DNA from 3 places in the Pseudomonas frigoris genome. Region 2 is predicted to be linked to each of the others. Evidence: predicted binding sites of a transcription regulator. Region 2 holds the regulator's gene; each other region holds the start of a gene.

Region 1 (5,264 bases), 3.0 Mb from region 2:
TTCTATCAGGCGGCCGTGCCGACCTACATCGGTGGCGCCATGACCTTCGCATGGGGCGCGACCAATACCGCCTATCGCAAATTGTCCCGCGAAACCCTGCAGCAGCGCTTCGCCGGCAGCGGCATCATCACCCGCTACTACAATCCGGAAATCCACATCGGCGCGTTCGCCTTGCCGCAATACGTCCTGCAGGCTGTGAACAAGCCTAGCAACGACTGATATCGAGCAAGCCAGAAAAGGGCCCTCTCAGGTTGTGTGAAAACACACCGCAGTTGGCCCTTTTTTCATGCTTCACTTATAGAAGGTCCGGTTGAACGATTGGCCGGGGAAGAATGTCGAGATACATGTAAGCCCATCCATGGGTTTTATCGAGGAGGCACCTGATGCAAAAGTGGAAAGTCACTTTCGTTGATGATCACGGTGAACAAGTTGACGAGGTGTTCGAAAGCGATGAATGCCCGAACAATGAACAAGCCGCGAAGCTCATTCGCGCCCGGTGTCTGCCTGTGGCTGCCGAACTGGACCTCAACGATCTGGAAGGGCGCACCGATGATCCGACTGTCAAAAGTCTGAAGACCCAGTACAGCATTGAAATCCTCAGCATCACGCCAATCTGAACATCTCCTGTCACATTCCTAACCAGGCCTTGGCAGCGGCTCTATCTTGAGGCTACTCTGCAATCGAGATCAGCGAACGGATCGCTAAGGTCTGGTCTTGTCAGCTACATGCTTGCTTCCCACCGGCAACGTTGTTGCCGCATCGCTCGCCCCATTCGGTTGCGAGTGCCGGGAATACGGAAAGTCTATCCATCAGTCTGAGGGGGACGTTTCATGAGCACAGCCTATCAAGAAGACATCAGCACCAGCGTCTTGCGCCGCATGAAAGAAGGCGGCTTCGACTTTTCACGATTCCATCCCATCGAGTTCTACGCCATTTTCCCGGACGAGGAGCGGGCGCGCAGGGCGGCAGGGCATTACTGTGGTGAATCCTTGAATGCACAAATCAGCGTGCGCGACGACGGCGCGTGGTACCTGGAACTGAGCAAAGTGATGTACGCCACCTATGACGGCATCGGCGATTTTGAGCAGAATTTCGAGGCGGTGGTCGAGCCTTTGGGCGGCATCATCGAAGGATGGGGCGTGAAGCAGGAGGTACGAGGGCGACTCGCATAACTTATGAACAGTGACAACACTCAGCAACGGCTGACCTTCGGGTTGGCCGTTTTCGTTTGTGGGTTTGGAAAGATCAAAAGATCGCAGCCTCGTTTCACCTGTAGGAGCTGTCGAGTGAAACGAGGCTGCGATCTCTTGATCGTGTTTTTGATTCATAACGTTTCAAAAACGCAAAAAAAAGCCGCCTGAACAGGCGGCTAAAGGGAAGTTCATCAAGTTTTCCAGCGAATGCGCGGATTATCCGCAGCGACTCCCGGGCAGTGAAATCAACTCTGGCTATGCTGGTGAGAGGCGACAACATTGCTTCGCAATGAAGCGGGGGCGATCAGCTGGGGGCATTTACCGCACAGGATTGGTGCGGTGCGTGCGGTGCGATTATCCAACTGATTGATATCAAAGCGTTTATGCCGATGGCACGGGCTTTGCGAAGCCCAGATGTCCGGGTGACAAGGAGTACGGCATGATCCGCACCTATTTTGATGAGATGTACGATGCCGGCGGCCAGGTCCGCCCGCATTATCGGGAGTTTGCCCGTTGGCTGGCCGAAACGCCTGACGAGCTTTTGGCACAACGGCGACGCGAGGCCGATCTGTTATTTCATCGCGCCGGGATTACATTCACGCTCTATGGTGATGAGCAAGGGACAGAGCGCCTGATTCCCTTCGACACCATCCCCCGCAGCATCCCCGCCAGTGAATGGCGAGTTGTCGAGCGCGGCTGCATTCAGCGGGTCAAGGCGTTGAACATGTTCCTCGCCGACCTCTATCACGAGCAGCGCATAATCAGGGCAGGCATCATTCCGGCCGAGCAGGTGCTGGCCAACGAGCAATACCAGTTGGCGATGCAAGGGCTGGATTTGCACCGCGATATCTATTCCCACATCTCCGGTGTCGATCTGGTGCGCGATGGCGACGGCACGTACTACGTGCTTGAAGACAATCTTCGTACACCGAGCGGCGTCAGCTACATGCTGGAAGACCGCAAGATGATGATGCGGCTGTTCCCCGAGTTGTTCGCGGCCCAGCGCATTGCCCCTATCGACCACTATCCGAACCTGTTGCTCGACACCCTGAAAAGCTCCAGCCCGATTGATAACCCGAGCGTGGTGGTACTGACGCCGGGTCGTTTCAACAGCGCGTTCTTTGAACATGCGTTTCTGGCGCGGGAAATGGGCGTTGAGCTGGTGGAAGGCGCGGACCTGTTCGTGCGGGATGACAAGGTGTTCATGCGCACCACGGACGGGCCGAAAGCCGTCGATGTGATCTACCGTCGCCTCGACGATGCATTCCTTGATCCGTTGGCGTTCAACCCGGACTCGATGCTTGGCGTTCCAGGGCTGCTGTCGTCGTACCGCTCCGGCAATGTCGTGCTGGCAAATGCCATCGGCACCGGGGTCGCGGACGACAAGTCGGTGTATCCATTCGTCACGGACATGATCCGTTTCTACCTGGATGAAGAGCCGATTCTGAAGAATGTGCCGACGTGGCAGTGTCGTAATCCCTCTGAATTGTCCCACGTACTGGCCAATCTTCCGGAATTGGTGGTCAAGGAAACCCAGGGCTCCGGCGGTTACGGAATGCTGGTCGGGCCGGCGGCGACGGCGGCGGAAATCGAGTCTTTCCGCGCGCGGATCAAAGCCAAGCCCCATGCGTACATCGCGCAACCGACGTTGTCCCTGTCGACCTGTCCGACCTTTGTCGAAAACGGCATCGCTCCACGCCACATCGACCTGCGTCCGTTTGTATTGTCTGGCCGCGAAACCCGGGTTGTGCCTGGCGGTTTGACCCGTGTTGCCCTGCGCGAAGGCTCTCTGGTGGTGAATTCATCCCAAGGCGGCGGAACCAAGGACACCTGGGTGGTCGAGGATTGAAGGAAGCCTGCCATGTTAAGTAGAACTGCCTCGGATTTGTATTGGATGTCGCGTTACCTGGAGCGGGCGGAAAACCTCGCACGGATGCTCGACATCAGTTATTCGCTGTCGCTGATGCCACAGGATGGCCGCGGTGATGGCCTGCATGAACTCGCCATGCCGTTGTTGATCACCGGCACCCTGGACGATTACCTGGAGCGTCACGGCGAATTGCATGCTGAACGGCTGCTGCATTTCTTCGCCCTGGACGCGGCCAACCCGGCGAGCATCTACAGCTGCCTCGGCGCTGCGCGGGCCAGTGCCCATGCGGTGCGTGGGCGAATCACCGCCGACATGTGGGAAAACATCAATGCCACCTGGCTGGAAATTCGTGGGATAGCTGATCAAGGCTTGAGTCGCTACGGCATGAGCCGTTTCTGCGAGTGGATCAAGGAACGTTCCCACCTGTTCCGCGGCGCGTCCTACGGCACGATCATGCGTAACGATGCGTTTCGCTTTATTCGTCTGGGAACGTTTATCGAAAGGGCCGACAACACGTTGCGCCTGCTCGACGCCCGCTACGAAATGGCTGGCGATCAGGCCGAGGCGGTCAGCGATGGCACCGCTCACGCGTATTACCAGTGGAGTGCTTTGCTGCGGGCGTTGTCCTCGTTCGAGGCCTACACCGAGATCTACCGCGATGCGCCCGGCGCCCGGCATGTGGCCGAGTTGCTGTTGCTGCGTGCTGACGTTCCGCGTTCATTGCGAGCCTGCACAGAAGAAATCGACCAGATCCTTGCCCAATTGCCGGGGGCCAATGGCCGTCCCGCGCAACGCCTGGCAGCGGAAATGGACGCACGCCTGCGCTACACCGGCATCACCGAAATTCTCGACGAAGGCCTGCACGCCTGGCTGACCGAGTTCATCCCGCTGGTACGCCAGTTGGGTAACGCCATACACAGTTCCTACCTGGAGGCTGCATGAGACTTTCCATTAGCCACGAGACCACCTATCACTACGAAGATCAGGTGCGGGCGAGCATCCAGTACCTGCGACTGACACCCCACGACAGCGAGCGCCAGCATGTGCTCAGCTGGCAGCTCGACTTGCCGCGCCCGGTGCGCGCGCAACTCGATCCGTTCGGCAACATCCTGCACGTGCTGACCCTGGACGAGCCTCACGAGGCGATCATCATCGGCGCCCGGGGTCAGGTGGACATCGACGAATTGCGTGAGGCGGAGCATGAAAGCCAGTCGGCGCTGCCGTTCTTGCGCTTCACGCGCCTGACCGAAGCCGACGAAGCCCTGCGTGCGTTCGCCGAGAAGGAGTGCAAGCAACGCCGGGATCGCACGGCGTTGATCGACTTGATGCATGGCCTGAACCAGCACATGACCTACACGCCGGGCTCCACCGAAGTGGACACCAGCGCCGCCCAGGCCTTCGCCGGGCGTTCGGGCGTCTGCCAGGACCACACCCACGCGTTTCTCGCCTGCGCTCGCAGCCTGGGCATTCCTTCGCGTTATGTGTCGGGCTATTTGTACAGCGAGAACAGCGAACACCTGGCCAGTCACGCTTGGGCGGAAGCCTGGCTCGACGACGCCTGGTACAGCTTTGACGTGACCAATGAATTGGCGCGGCCTGAGCGTCATCTGAAACTGGCGGTGGGCCTGGATTACCTGGATGCCTGCCCGGTACGTGGCATGCGGCGTGGCGGTGGTTGCGAGCAGATGCATGCGAAAGTGTTTGTGTCGCCAACACCATTACCGGTTATCTCCGTCCAGCAGCAGTAAACCGATATACCACACCCCCCTGTGGGAGCGAGCTTGCTCGCGATAGCGTCGTATCAGCCAGCACTTCTGTGACTGATACACCGCCATCGCGAGCAAGCTCGCTCCCACAGGGGAATGATGTCAGGGTTTAACCTTGCGCCCAGCCATATGCTTCAAATACCCCACCAACCTCTCCAGATCCCCGTCCGGCAACACCGTCGCCGAAAACCCGGGCATCTTCGCCTGTGGCCACTGGCGCAAGCTCTGCGGATCACGAATGTAGCGCTTGAGGAAATCCGCGCCGAAGTACTCGGTCGGGTTAAACGGAATATTCAGGTCCGGCCCGAACTGCGCATCCCCGGCGCCGTTCAATCGATGGCACGCCAGGCAATTCTTCTGAAACAGCGCAAAGCCCTTATTCACCGGATCGTCAGCCTTCAACGCCGGATCGGGCAGCAGGGCAGGGAAGCGCTC
Region 2 (5,264 bases):
AAGCTTGCAAGTCTTGGGTTGCTGATCGGGTTTTGCTTGATGATGGTGATGGATACGGCGTTGGCTTAGCTGCAGAGCACGAACTTTGTAGCAGCTGGCGAAGCCTGCGTTCGGTTCGGTTCGGGCCGCGTTCGGACGAAGCAGTCGCCAGTTCGAAATTTGTGGTGCGTCAGTTCAACCGCGCGTGTATTTACGACTGCTGCGTCCGAACGCGGCCCGAACCGAACGCAGCCTTCGGCAGCTGCTACAGGGCGAGTGTTATTCGCCTTCGCCGAAGTAGTCATTGATCAAATTAACCAATGCCTGCAGCGCCTCATCAGCCTGTTCACCTTCGGTGCTCAGGTGGATTTTGGTGCCCTTGCCTGCAGCGAGCATCATCATTGCCATGATGCTTTTTCCGTCGACCGTGGATTCCGGCGTGCGTCCTACTCTGATCGTGCAATCCTTGAACTCACCGGCGACGCCAACGAATTTTGCAGAAGCGCGGGCATGCAGGCCCAGCTTGTTGATGATTTCAATTTCCAGAGCAGGCATCGCGGTGTGAATCCTTTAGCTGAGGTCGCGGTGGCGAACCTGGACGTTCTTCAGGGATTTTTGCAGGGCCTGGCCCAGACGTTCGGTCAGGTAGACGGAGCGGTGATGGCCGCCGGTGCAACCAATGGCAATGGTGACATAAGCGCGGTTGCTGGCGGCGAAGCGTGGTAGCCACTTGAACAAGTAGGTGGAGATGTCCTGGAACATCTCTTCGACGTCCGGCTGTGCCGCCAGGTACTCGGCAACCGGTTGGTCGAGCCCGGATTGATCGCGCAACTCTGGCTTCCAGTAAGGGTTCGGCAGGCAGCGCACGTCGAACACCAGATCAGCGTCCACCGGCATGCCACGCTTGAAGCCGAAAGACTCCACCAAGAACGCCGTACCGGGTTCCGGCTGGTTCAGCAGGCGCAGCTTGATGGTATCTCGCAGCTGATACAGGTTCAGGTTGGTGGTGTTTACTTTGAGATCGGCGAGGTCGGCAATCGGCCCGAGCAGGGCGGTCTCATCGTTGATGGCCTCGGCCAGCGAGCGATTGGCATTGCTCAGCGGGTGGCGACGGCGGGTTTCCGAGAAACGTTTGAGCAAGGTTTCTTCGTCGGCGTCCAGATAAAGCACATCACACTGGATATGCCGGCTGCGCACTTCTTCCAGCAATTCGGGAAACCGCGACAAGTGACTCGGCAAGTTACGCGCATCGATGGATACGGCAACCAGCGGTTGTGCCAGCTCGGTGTGAATCAACGCGCGTTCGGCCAGTTCCGGCAACAGACCGGCGGGCAGGTTGTCGATGCAGTAGTAGCCGTTGTCCTCGAGAACATCGAGTGCGGTACTTTTACCTGAGCCGGAGCGGCCACTGACGATGATCAAGCGCATGATTAGTGACCGTTTTGCTCGTCCAGGACAACCTGATACAAGGCTTCATTGCTCGGGGCACTGCGCAGTTTCTCGCGCACTTCCTTGCGGTCGAGCATGCTGGCGATCTGGCGCAGTAACTCCAGGTGCGCATCGGTAGCGGCTTGCGGGACCAGCAGAACGAACAGCAGGTCAACCGGGGCACCGTCGATGGCGTCGAAATCAATGGGTGCATCAAGGTGCATCAGGGCGCTGATGGGCGAGGTGCAGCCCTTCAGGCGGCAGTGGGGAATGGCGATGCCATTGCCAAAACCGGTTGAGCCGAGTTTTTCACGGGCAATCAGAGCCTCGAAGACATCTTGCATCTCCAGATCCGGCACTTCTTTGTGGATAAGGTTGGCAATTTGCTCGAGGGCTTTCTTTTTACTGCCACCCGGCACGTTCACGAGGGAACGGCCGGGGGTCAGGATGCTTTCAAGTCGGATCATGGGTTGGGAGTGTTAACGACCGGTCGCGCCCTGGAGGAGGCTTTGGGTCTTTTCCTTATGCTTTTTGAGTTGTTTATCCAGCTTGTCGGTCAGTGCGTCGATCGCCGCGTACATATCGGTATGCTCCGCGTTTGCGACTACTTCATTGCCGGGAATATGCAGCGTGGCTTCGATTTTCTGCTTGAGCTTTTCGACCGTCATCGTGACCTGCACGTTGGTGATCTTGTCGAAATGCCTCTCTAATCGTTCGAGTTTTTCGCCGATGTAGGTGCGAAGAGGTTCGGTCACTTCCAGTTGGTGTCCACTGATGTTGACTTGCATACAGCTTCTCCTTCGTTGCCAGTGCATAAAGCGGCAGGCAGAAATGCCTGCCACTGGAACGCTGTGGCGTGGCTCTACATCAACCGCTTGCGTTCGCTCGAAGGCGCGATCCCGAGGGATTCGCGGTACTTGGCGACGGTGCGGCGAGCCACCTGAATGCCTTGTGCCTCCAGTAAACCAGCGATCTTGCTGTCACTCAACGGCTTTTTCTGATTTTCCGCGGCAACCAGTTTTTTGATGATCGCGCGGATCGCCGTGGACGAGCATTCACCGCCCTCGGAGGTGCTGACGTGGCTGGAGAAAAAGTATTTCAGTTCATATATGCCCCGTGGGGTATGCATGAATTTCTGCGTTGTCACCCGTGAAATCGTCGACTCGTGCATGCCCACCGCTTCGGCGATGTCATGCAGGACCAGCGGTTTCATGGCTTCGTCGCCGTATTCAAGAAAGCCGCGCTGATGCTCGACGATCTGAGTGGCTACTTTCATCAGGGTTTCGTTGCGGCTTTGCAGGCTCTTGATGAACCAGCGGGCCTCTTGCAACTGATTGCGCATGAAGGTGTTGTCGGCGCTGGTGTCGGCGCGGCGCACGAAACCGGCGTATTGAGCATTGACCCGCAGTCGTGGCACGGATTCCTGGTTCAGTTCCACCAGCCAGCGTTCGTTGTCCTTGCGTACGATCACGTCGGGAACGACGTATTCGGCTTCGCTGGACTCGATTTGCGAGCCTGGGCGCGGGTTGAGGCTCTGCACCAGTTCAATCACTTGGCGCAGTTCGTCTTCCTTGAGCTTCATGCGACGCATCAGCTGGCTGTAATCGCGGCTGCCGAGCAGGTCGATATAGTCGGTGACCAGGCGTTTGGCCTCGACCAGCCAAGGCGTCTTGGCGGGCAACTGACGCAATTGCAGCAGCAGGCATTCGCCCAGATTGCGGGCACCGATGCCAGCAGGTTCGAATTGCTGGATGCGGTGCAGGACGGCTTCGATTTCGTCCAGTTCGATGTCCAGTTCCGGGTCGAAGGCTTCGAGAATCTCCTCGAGGGTTTCGTCCAGGTAGCCCTGATTGTTGATGCAGTCGATCAGGGTCACGGCGATCAGGCGATCGGTGTCGGACATCGGGGCCAGGTTCAGTTGCCACAGCAGGTGGCTTTGCAGGCTTTCGCCGGCCGATGTCCGGGTGGTGAAGTCCCACTCGTCGTCATCGTTGCTCGGCAGGCTGCTGGCGCTGGTCTGATAGACGTCTTCCCACGCGGTATCGACGGGCAGTTCATTGGGGATGCGCTCGTTCCAGTCGCCTTCCTCGAGGTTATCCACCGTCGGGGCGGTTTCCTGGTAGGAGGGTTCCTGAATGTCGACGTTGGGTTGCTGTTCGGCTTTATCGGCCAAGGGGTCGGCGTTATCGAAGTCGTCGCCTTCTTCCTGGCGTTCGAGCATCGGATTGGACTCCAGGGCCTCCTGGATTTCCTGTTGCAGGTCCAGGGTCGACAATTGGAGCAGGCGGATGGCCTGTTGCAGCTGCGGTGTCATCGTCAGCTGCTGGCCCATTCTCAAGACTAGCGATGGTTTCATGGCAGGGGCTTAACACCTTATTCGCCGGCGCACATGCGCCATCCACTACAGGGCGCCGGAGCGCCAAACATAAGCAAATTATATGCCCGAAACTGCAGCGTTTGCCTAGAGCGCTGTAACAATAAAAAAATGTTGATTTTTTATCGAGGCAAGCGCCCGAGCAACCAGCCAGACACCTCAGTGCTTACAGGCGGAATTCATGGCCCAGATACACTTCCTTGACCAGGTCGTTGGCCAGGATGGTGGCAGAGTCACCTTCGGCGATCAGCTGGCCATCGTTGACGATGTAGGCGGTTTCGCAGATATCCAGGGTTTCACGGACGTTGTGGTCAGTGATCAGCACGCCAATGCCCTTGGCCTTGAGGTGATAGATGATCTGTTTGATGTCGCCCACCGAAATCGGGTCCACGCCGGCGAATGGTTCGTCGAGCAGGATGAATTTCGGGTTGGTGGCCAGTGCCCGGGCGATTTCCACACGGCGGCGTTCACCACCGGACAGGCTCATGCCGAGGTTGTCGCGAATGTGGCTGATGTGGAATTCCTGCAGCAGGCTTTCCAGCTCTTTGCGACGACCGGCCTTGTCGAGTTCCTTGCGGGTCTCGAGAATCGCCATGATGTTGTCGGCTACCGAGAGTTTGCGGAAGATCGATGCTTCTTGCGGAAGATAGCCGATACCGGCCTTCGCACGACCGTGCATAGGCTGGTGGCTGACATCCATGTCGTCAATCAATACGCGACCCTGATCGGCCTGTACCAGACCGACAATCATGTAAAAGCAGGTGGTCTTGCCGGCGCCGTTGGGACCCAGCAGGCCGACGATCTGACCGCTGTCGATCGACAGGCTGACATCGCGCACGACCTGGCGGCTCTTGTAGCTCTTGGCCAGATGCTGAGCTTTCAGAGTTGCCATTACTGGGCCTTTTGCTCGTCGGTTTTCTTCTTCGGCTGGATCACCATGTCAATGCGCGGACGCGACTCGGTGACCTTGTTGCCCGTCGCGCGACCGGCGCTCGCAAGCTTTTTGACCGTGTCGTAGACGATTTTCTCGCCTTGGGTGACGTTGTTGTCCTTGTCGATGACTTTGGCACGATCGATCAGTACGACCCGGTTTTGCGAGGCGTGGTACTGAATAGTCACTCCCCAGCCCTGAACAGGCTTGGTGTCGCCCTGGGTTTGCATTTGCTCGAAATAGGCGAGGTTGCCCACCGAAGTCACCACGTCGATGTCGCCGGTCGGGGTGCGGGTGATGGTCACAGTATTGCCTTTAACGATCATCGAGCCCTGAGTGATGATCACGTCACCTTTATAGGTGGCAATGCCATTCTTGTCGTCCAGCTGGGCGTCGTCGGCCTGGATGCGGATAGGCTGCGCTTGATCGGTCTGCAGAGCCCAGGCGCTCACGCTTCCCAGTGCTGCGCTCAGACCGAGCAAAATAGGGAGGGTTTTAACGAGCCTCATACTGTCCTCTTACGTTCGATAGCAGGTGTATCCTGCTTTCTTT
Region 3 (5,264 bases), 1.2 Mb from region 2:
GTGAGTAATGACTAAGAATGGTATGCGCCCGGTTCACCCCGGCGAGATCCTCAAAGAGGAATACCTGGAGCCTCTGAGCCTTACGGCGGCAGCCTTGGCTAGAGCATTGAGCGTTTCGACACCAACGGTGAACGACATCGTGCTCCAGCGTCGGGGTGTCAGCGCTGATATGGCTCTAAGGCTATCTATCTGTCTGGACACGACCCCGGAATTTTGGCTGAACCTGCAATCGACTTACGATTTGCGCAAAGCCGAGATTGAGCGAGGGGCAGCGATCCGGGATCAGGTTGAGCGGCTTCCGCACTGCGCCTGATCCTCAATTCCTGAACGAACCCCACGCTATAACGTGGGGTTTTTTTTGTCGTTCAGAATGCCTGGAGTATTCGGGAAGCACGCTTCCACCAAGGTGCATTGACTGCAGGCTGCGGCCGTTCACTATCCGCCAGCATCTGCGGAACATCCTGCAACCTAATCCACGGTTGGTTATTCCAGTGCAGCAAACTCAACGACATCTCTGGCCAGTTCAGCAGGCTCAGGATCGGGCGTTCGGTTGAGGTGGGTTGTTGGGCGTCTCTGAGGGCTGGCACTACGTTGTGGGTTAGCCATTCGCGCAGGCCTCGGTATTCGGGGCAGTAGTGGTAGACGAGTAGGGCGTAGACGCCGGACTCGCTGATTAGCAGGGTGTTTTCGATGGTGCCGTGGATGAGTATCCGTAAGGTCTGGTGCTGGTCGGGATCGAGTTTACGGACGGCGCGTTCGTCGAGGAACAGGCGAAGCAATCGGCCCAGGTCTCGGGCGCAGAACCAGGCTTGGTTTTCCAACAGTAGGGTGTGGAGGTGGAGTTTGTGGCGGGTGAAGACGTGTGGGGACAGATAAGCGTCATCGCTATTCATTGATACAGCTCCTTTTGCTAAAGAGGCTGCCGTCAATCGTCGCCAAACGATTGGGGTGGCAGCTGTACGCGGGTTGGCGAACCGGAGCAAAAGGAACCCGGCAGACCCGAAGGTCTCCCACGCACAGCCGCCATAACTCGAGAGATGGTCGTCGTGCACCTTAAGCTTCCAGGTCGCCAAACCCAGTGCTGAATATTCAGCTGAGGATGAGCTTAGGAACCTGGGCTTTGCGACGCTATCGGACGGCGGTGGTGATCTTTGTAGGACGTTGCCGAGATGGTGGCGGGGCGGCAGATCAGAAGATCGCAGCGTTGGGCAGTTCCTACAGGTAAATCTGAAGGTCGTTCCGACCTTATTCGCGAGCAAGCCCGCTCCCACATTAGATCGGATTTCAAAGTGGGATCTGCGGCGTTACTCGGCCGGTGGATTGAGCTTCGCTTCCAGCTCCGCAACCTTCGCCTCAAGACTCTCCAACCGTGCCCGCGTCCGTGCCAGCACGACCATCTGGCTATCAAACTCTTCCCGGCTCACCAGGTCCAGCTTGCTGAAGCCGCTCTGCAACAGCGCCTTGAACTGGCTTTCGATTTCGCTTTTCGGCAGTGGGGTGTCGCCGCTGAAGAGGCGGGAGGCGGTGCCGCTCAGGGCATCGAGGAAGTCTTTGGGCGCGAGCATGGGAAATGTCCTGTCAACAATGGCGGGCAGTGTATCACGCAGTGTCTATAGTCAATCTCGCAGTCAGGGGTGCACGCTTTTTGCGCATGGGGACGGACGGCTGTGCACTGTTGTTGTGCGTATCCGTCGGGCCATTTGCGCGAAGCCGCTTGCAGCAGCGGCCAAAGGCTTGAAACCAGTGGGTTTCGGCGAGATGGCAAGCTTTCTGCTTAGTCGGTAGTGACCCATGCACTGATGCAGTCGCTGTGACGAATGCAGTGCGCCAAGCGGAACGGGGGCAAGTGTTTCGTGCGGAGTGGTTAGCAGGCGTCGGACGGGCAGGTAAGGCCGACGATGCGTTACAAAGCCAGGCACTGCGCTTAGACTTGAGTCGGGTTTGTTTTCCTGGGGCAAGTCCACCAATTCGGGAGAGAGTTTTCATGAAGCTAGTCACTGCCATCATCAAGCCGTTCAAACTGGACGACGTACGCGAGTCGCTGTCCGAGATCGGCGTGCAGGGCATTACCGTTACTGAAGTCAAAGGCTTCGGTCGGCAGAAGGGTCACACCGAGCTGTATCGCGGCGCGGAATACGTGGTCGATTTCCTGCCAAAGGTGAAGATCGACGTCGCCATTGACGACAAGGATCTTGACCGGGTTATCGAGGCGATAACCAAGGCTGCCAACACCGGCAAGATCGGTGACGGCAAGATCTTCGTGGTCAATCTGGAGCAGGCGATTCGCATCCGTACCGGCGAAACCGATACCGACGCAATCTAAGCCGCCACAAACCCAACGCCCCAGGAGAAAACAATATGACTCTGCGTAAATTCGCAGGGCTAGGAGCCCTGTTGTCCCTCGTAATGCCCGGCCTGGCCATGGCGGCAGACGAAGTGGCAGCCCCAGTCCTCAACTCCGGCGACACTGCCTGGATGATGACCTCGACAGCCCTCGTGCTGTTCATGACCATTCCCGGCCTCGCGCTGTTCTACGGCGGCATGGTTCGCTCCAAAAACATTCTTTCCGTGATGATGCAGTGCTTCGCCATTACCGGTCTGATCAGCATCCTGTGGGTCATTTATGGCTACAGCATCGCGTTCGACACCACCGGCATGGAACAGGGCGTCATCAACTTCAACTCGTTCTTCGGTGGCATGGGCAAGGCATTCCTCGCCGGTGTCACGCCAGCGAGCCTGACCGGGCCTGCGGCGCTGTTCCCTGAAGCGGTGTTCGTCACCTTCCAGATGACGTTCGCCATCATCACCCCTGCGCTGATCGTCGGTGCCTTCGCCGAGCGGATGAAGTTCTCCGCCATGCTGATCTTCATGGGCGTCTGGTTCACTCTGGTTTATGCACCCATCGCGCACATGGTCTGGTCCGGTAACGGCGGCCTGTTGTGGGACTGGGGCGTGCTGGACTTCGCCGGTGGCACCGTGGTGCACATCAACGCCGGTGTGGCCGGTCTGATCGCCTGCCTGGTACTGGGCAAACGTAAAGGCTTCCCGACCACCCCGATGGCGCCGCACAACCTCGGTTACACCCTGATGGGCGCTGCCATGCTGTGGGTTGGCTGGTTCGGCTTCAACGCCGGCTCCGCCGCAGCGGCCAACGGCACTGCCGGTATGGCGATGCTGGTGACCCAGATCGCAACTGCCGCCGCCGCACTGGGCTGGATGTTCGCCGAGTGGATCACTCACGGCAAACCAAGTGCCCTGGGTATCGCTTCGGGTGTTGTGGCCGGTCTGGTTGCAATCACGCCAGCCGCTGGCACCGTCGGCCCGATGGGCGCTCTGGTCATCGGTCTGGCTGCCGGCGTGGTGTGCTTCTTCTGCGCCACCACCCTGAAACGCAAACTCGGCTATGACGACTCCCTGGACGCCTTCGGCGTGCACGGTATCGGCGGTATCCTCGGCGCGATCCTGACCGGTGTCTTCGCTGCACCGTCGCTGGGTGGTTTCGGCACCGTCACCGACATCGCCGCACAAGTCTGGATTCAGTGCAAAGGCGTGGGCTTCACGGTGATCTACACCGCGATCGTCACCTTCATCATTCTCAAAGTGCTGGACGCCGTCATGGGTCTGCGTATCACTGAGGAAGAAGAGGCGGTCGGCATCGATCTGGCACTCCACAACGAACGCGGCTACAACTTGTAAGTACGCGCACAAAAAAACTTGCCCGGCTTGCCGGGCATTTTTTTGTCTGGAGTTTGTCAGTGAAGGAACTGCTGAAAGGTTTTTTCGTACACGTTTAGTGGCGTTTACGACGAGCGTTTTTCTGCGGCCAATGGCTTACATGATTGAAGGAATATTAGGGCCTTTGTTTTTTCCCAGAGCGCGCTAGAATGCGCCCCGAACGTGCGGAGAACTGTATGTGGCAACAGACTCTGATTACCCTGCGGGCGAGGCCCCGGGGCTTTCATCTGGTAACAGACGAGTTACTCGCCGGCCTGCCTGAACTCAAGGCATGTCGGGTCGGCCTGTTGCATTTGTGGCTGCAGCATACCTCGGCGTCGTTGACCATCAACGAGAACGCCGATCCGGCGGTACGTCGCGACTTCGAACGATTTTTCAATCGTCTGATCCCACAAGGAACAGACGGCTATGAGCATAACGACGAAGGCCTGGACGACCTCCCGGCGCACTTCAAGGCCAGCGTGCTTGGCTGTCAGCTCAGTTTGCCGATTTCGGCAGGCCGACTGGCGTTGGGGACCTGGCAAGGCGTTTATCTGGGCGAGCACCGTGATTTTGGCGGTGCCCGTAAAGTCCTCGCCACCGTGCACGGTGAAGAGGCATAAACCGCTGGTTGCCAGCGGTTGTAGAATTTTTTCCGGCGGCCTTCGACAGACGGCGAAGCTGGGCTATAACTAATCTGCTTTTCGCAAGTCATGAGGTAGAACATGAGCGACGATGATCTGGAAAACGACGACCTCGAAGTAGGCGACGACGACGAAACCGAAGAAGGTCTGGAAACAGCAGCGGAAGACGTTGCTGACGACGATGGCGGTGAAACGCCCGTTCCGACCGCCAAAGGCAAAGCCAAGGCAGCGGTATCGGTCGATGAGCTGCCGAGCGTCGAAGCAAAAAACAAGGAGCGTGACGCTCTGGCGCGGGCCATGGATGAGTTCCTGGCCAAGGGCGGCAAGGTGCAGGAAGTGGAGGCCAATGTGGTCGCCGATCCGCCCAAGAAGCCTGACAACAAGTACGGCAGCCGGCCTATCTGAGCCTGCTACTTGCTTGCTGAAAAAGCCCGCCGTCGCTGCGGGCTTTTTTATGGGCAGTGTAAAAATCTGGAATTTGCAGTGATCCCCTGTGGGAGCGGGCTTGCTCGCGAAGGGGCCGTGTCAGTCAGCATTGATGTCGACTGACACACCGCTTTCGCGAGCAAGCCCGCTCCCACATTTGATTTTGTACTAAACAGGATCAATGTTGGGCGTTCCAGAGGGCCAACAACGCCGGCAACTCGCTCAGGCTGCGTATCTCGGCATCTGGTGCCTTCTCGGCTTCCCAAACTTTGCCCGTCGGGTTAAACCAGATCGCGCGCAATCCCGCCTGCTGGGCGCCGGCAATGTCGTCACCCGGATGATCGCCGATATGCACGGCCGTCTCGGCCGTCGCACCACCACGCTGCAACGCCTCATGAAACAGTCGCGCATCCGGCTTGCCGATGCCGATGTCTTCGGCGCACAAGGCAAACTTGAAGTAATCCGCCAGCCCTAACCGGC

The links. The regulator sigma-54, encoded in region 2, starts transcription at its own class of promoters, with help from an activator protein. The targets are predictions, from matches to a motif close to ANTGGCATNNANNTTGCTNT.
Positions count from the first base shown of each region.
Region 1: a site for sigma-54 is predicted at 1,582-1,601, ahead of ACMXYH_RS23100 (circularly permuted type 2 ATP-grasp protein). Genes of this name have one in related genera too.
Region 3: a site for sigma-54 is predicted at 1,758-1,777, ahead of glnK (P-II family nitrogen regulator). Genes of this name have one in related genera too.

Region 1 covers NZ_CP180479.1:5,024,934-5,030,197, reverse strand. The annotation lists gene speE (polyamine aminopropyltransferase) at 1-219, shown strand, start outside; gene ACMXYH_RS23110 (hypothetical protein) at 384-617, shown strand; gene ACMXYH_RS23105 (ribonuclease E inhibitor RraB) at 831-1,172, shown strand; gene ACMXYH_RS23100 (circularly permuted type 2 ATP-grasp protein) at 1,633-3,042, shown strand; gene ACMXYH_RS23095 (alpha-E domain-containing protein) at 3,055-4,005, shown strand; gene ACMXYH_RS23090 (transglutaminase family protein) at 4,002-4,811, shown strand; gene ACMXYH_RS23085 (c-type cytochrome) at 4,932-5,264, opposite strand, start outside.
Region 2 covers NZ_CP180479.1:1,196,861-1,202,124, forward strand. The annotation lists gene ACMXYH_RS05340 (ZIP family metal transporter) at 1-69, shown strand, start outside; gene ACMXYH_RS05345 (HPr family phosphocarrier protein) at 259-534, opposite strand; gene rapZ (RNase adapter RapZ) at 550-1,407, opposite strand; gene ptsN (PTS IIA-like nitrogen regulatory protein PtsN) at 1,410-1,874, opposite strand; gene hpf (ribosome hibernation-promoting factor, HPF/YfiA family) at 1,887-2,195, opposite strand; gene ACMXYH_RS05365 (RNA polymerase factor sigma-54) at 2,270-3,763, opposite strand; gene lptB (LPS export ABC transporter ATP-binding protein) at 3,948-4,673, opposite strand; gene lptA (lipopolysaccharide transport periplasmic protein LptA) at 4,673-5,221, opposite strand; gene lptC (LPS export ABC transporter periplasmic protein LptC) at 5,208-5,264, opposite strand, start outside.
Region 3 covers NZ_CP180479.1:6,789,201-6,794,464, reverse strand. The annotation lists gene ACMXYH_RS31425 (HigA family addiction module antitoxin) at 8-313, shown strand; gene ACMXYH_RS31420 (BRO-N domain-containing protein) at 366-893, opposite strand; gene ACMXYH_RS31415 (accessory factor UbiK family protein) at 1,305-1,565, opposite strand; gene glnK (P-II family nitrogen regulator) at 1,985-2,323, shown strand; gene ACMXYH_RS31405 (ammonium transporter) at 2,359-3,696, shown strand; gene ACMXYH_RS31400 (secondary thiamine-phosphate synthase enzyme YjbQ) at 3,912-4,337, shown strand; gene sutA (transcriptional regulator SutA) at 4,440-4,763, shown strand; gene ACMXYH_RS31390 (HAD family hydrolase) at 4,963-5,264, opposite strand, start outside.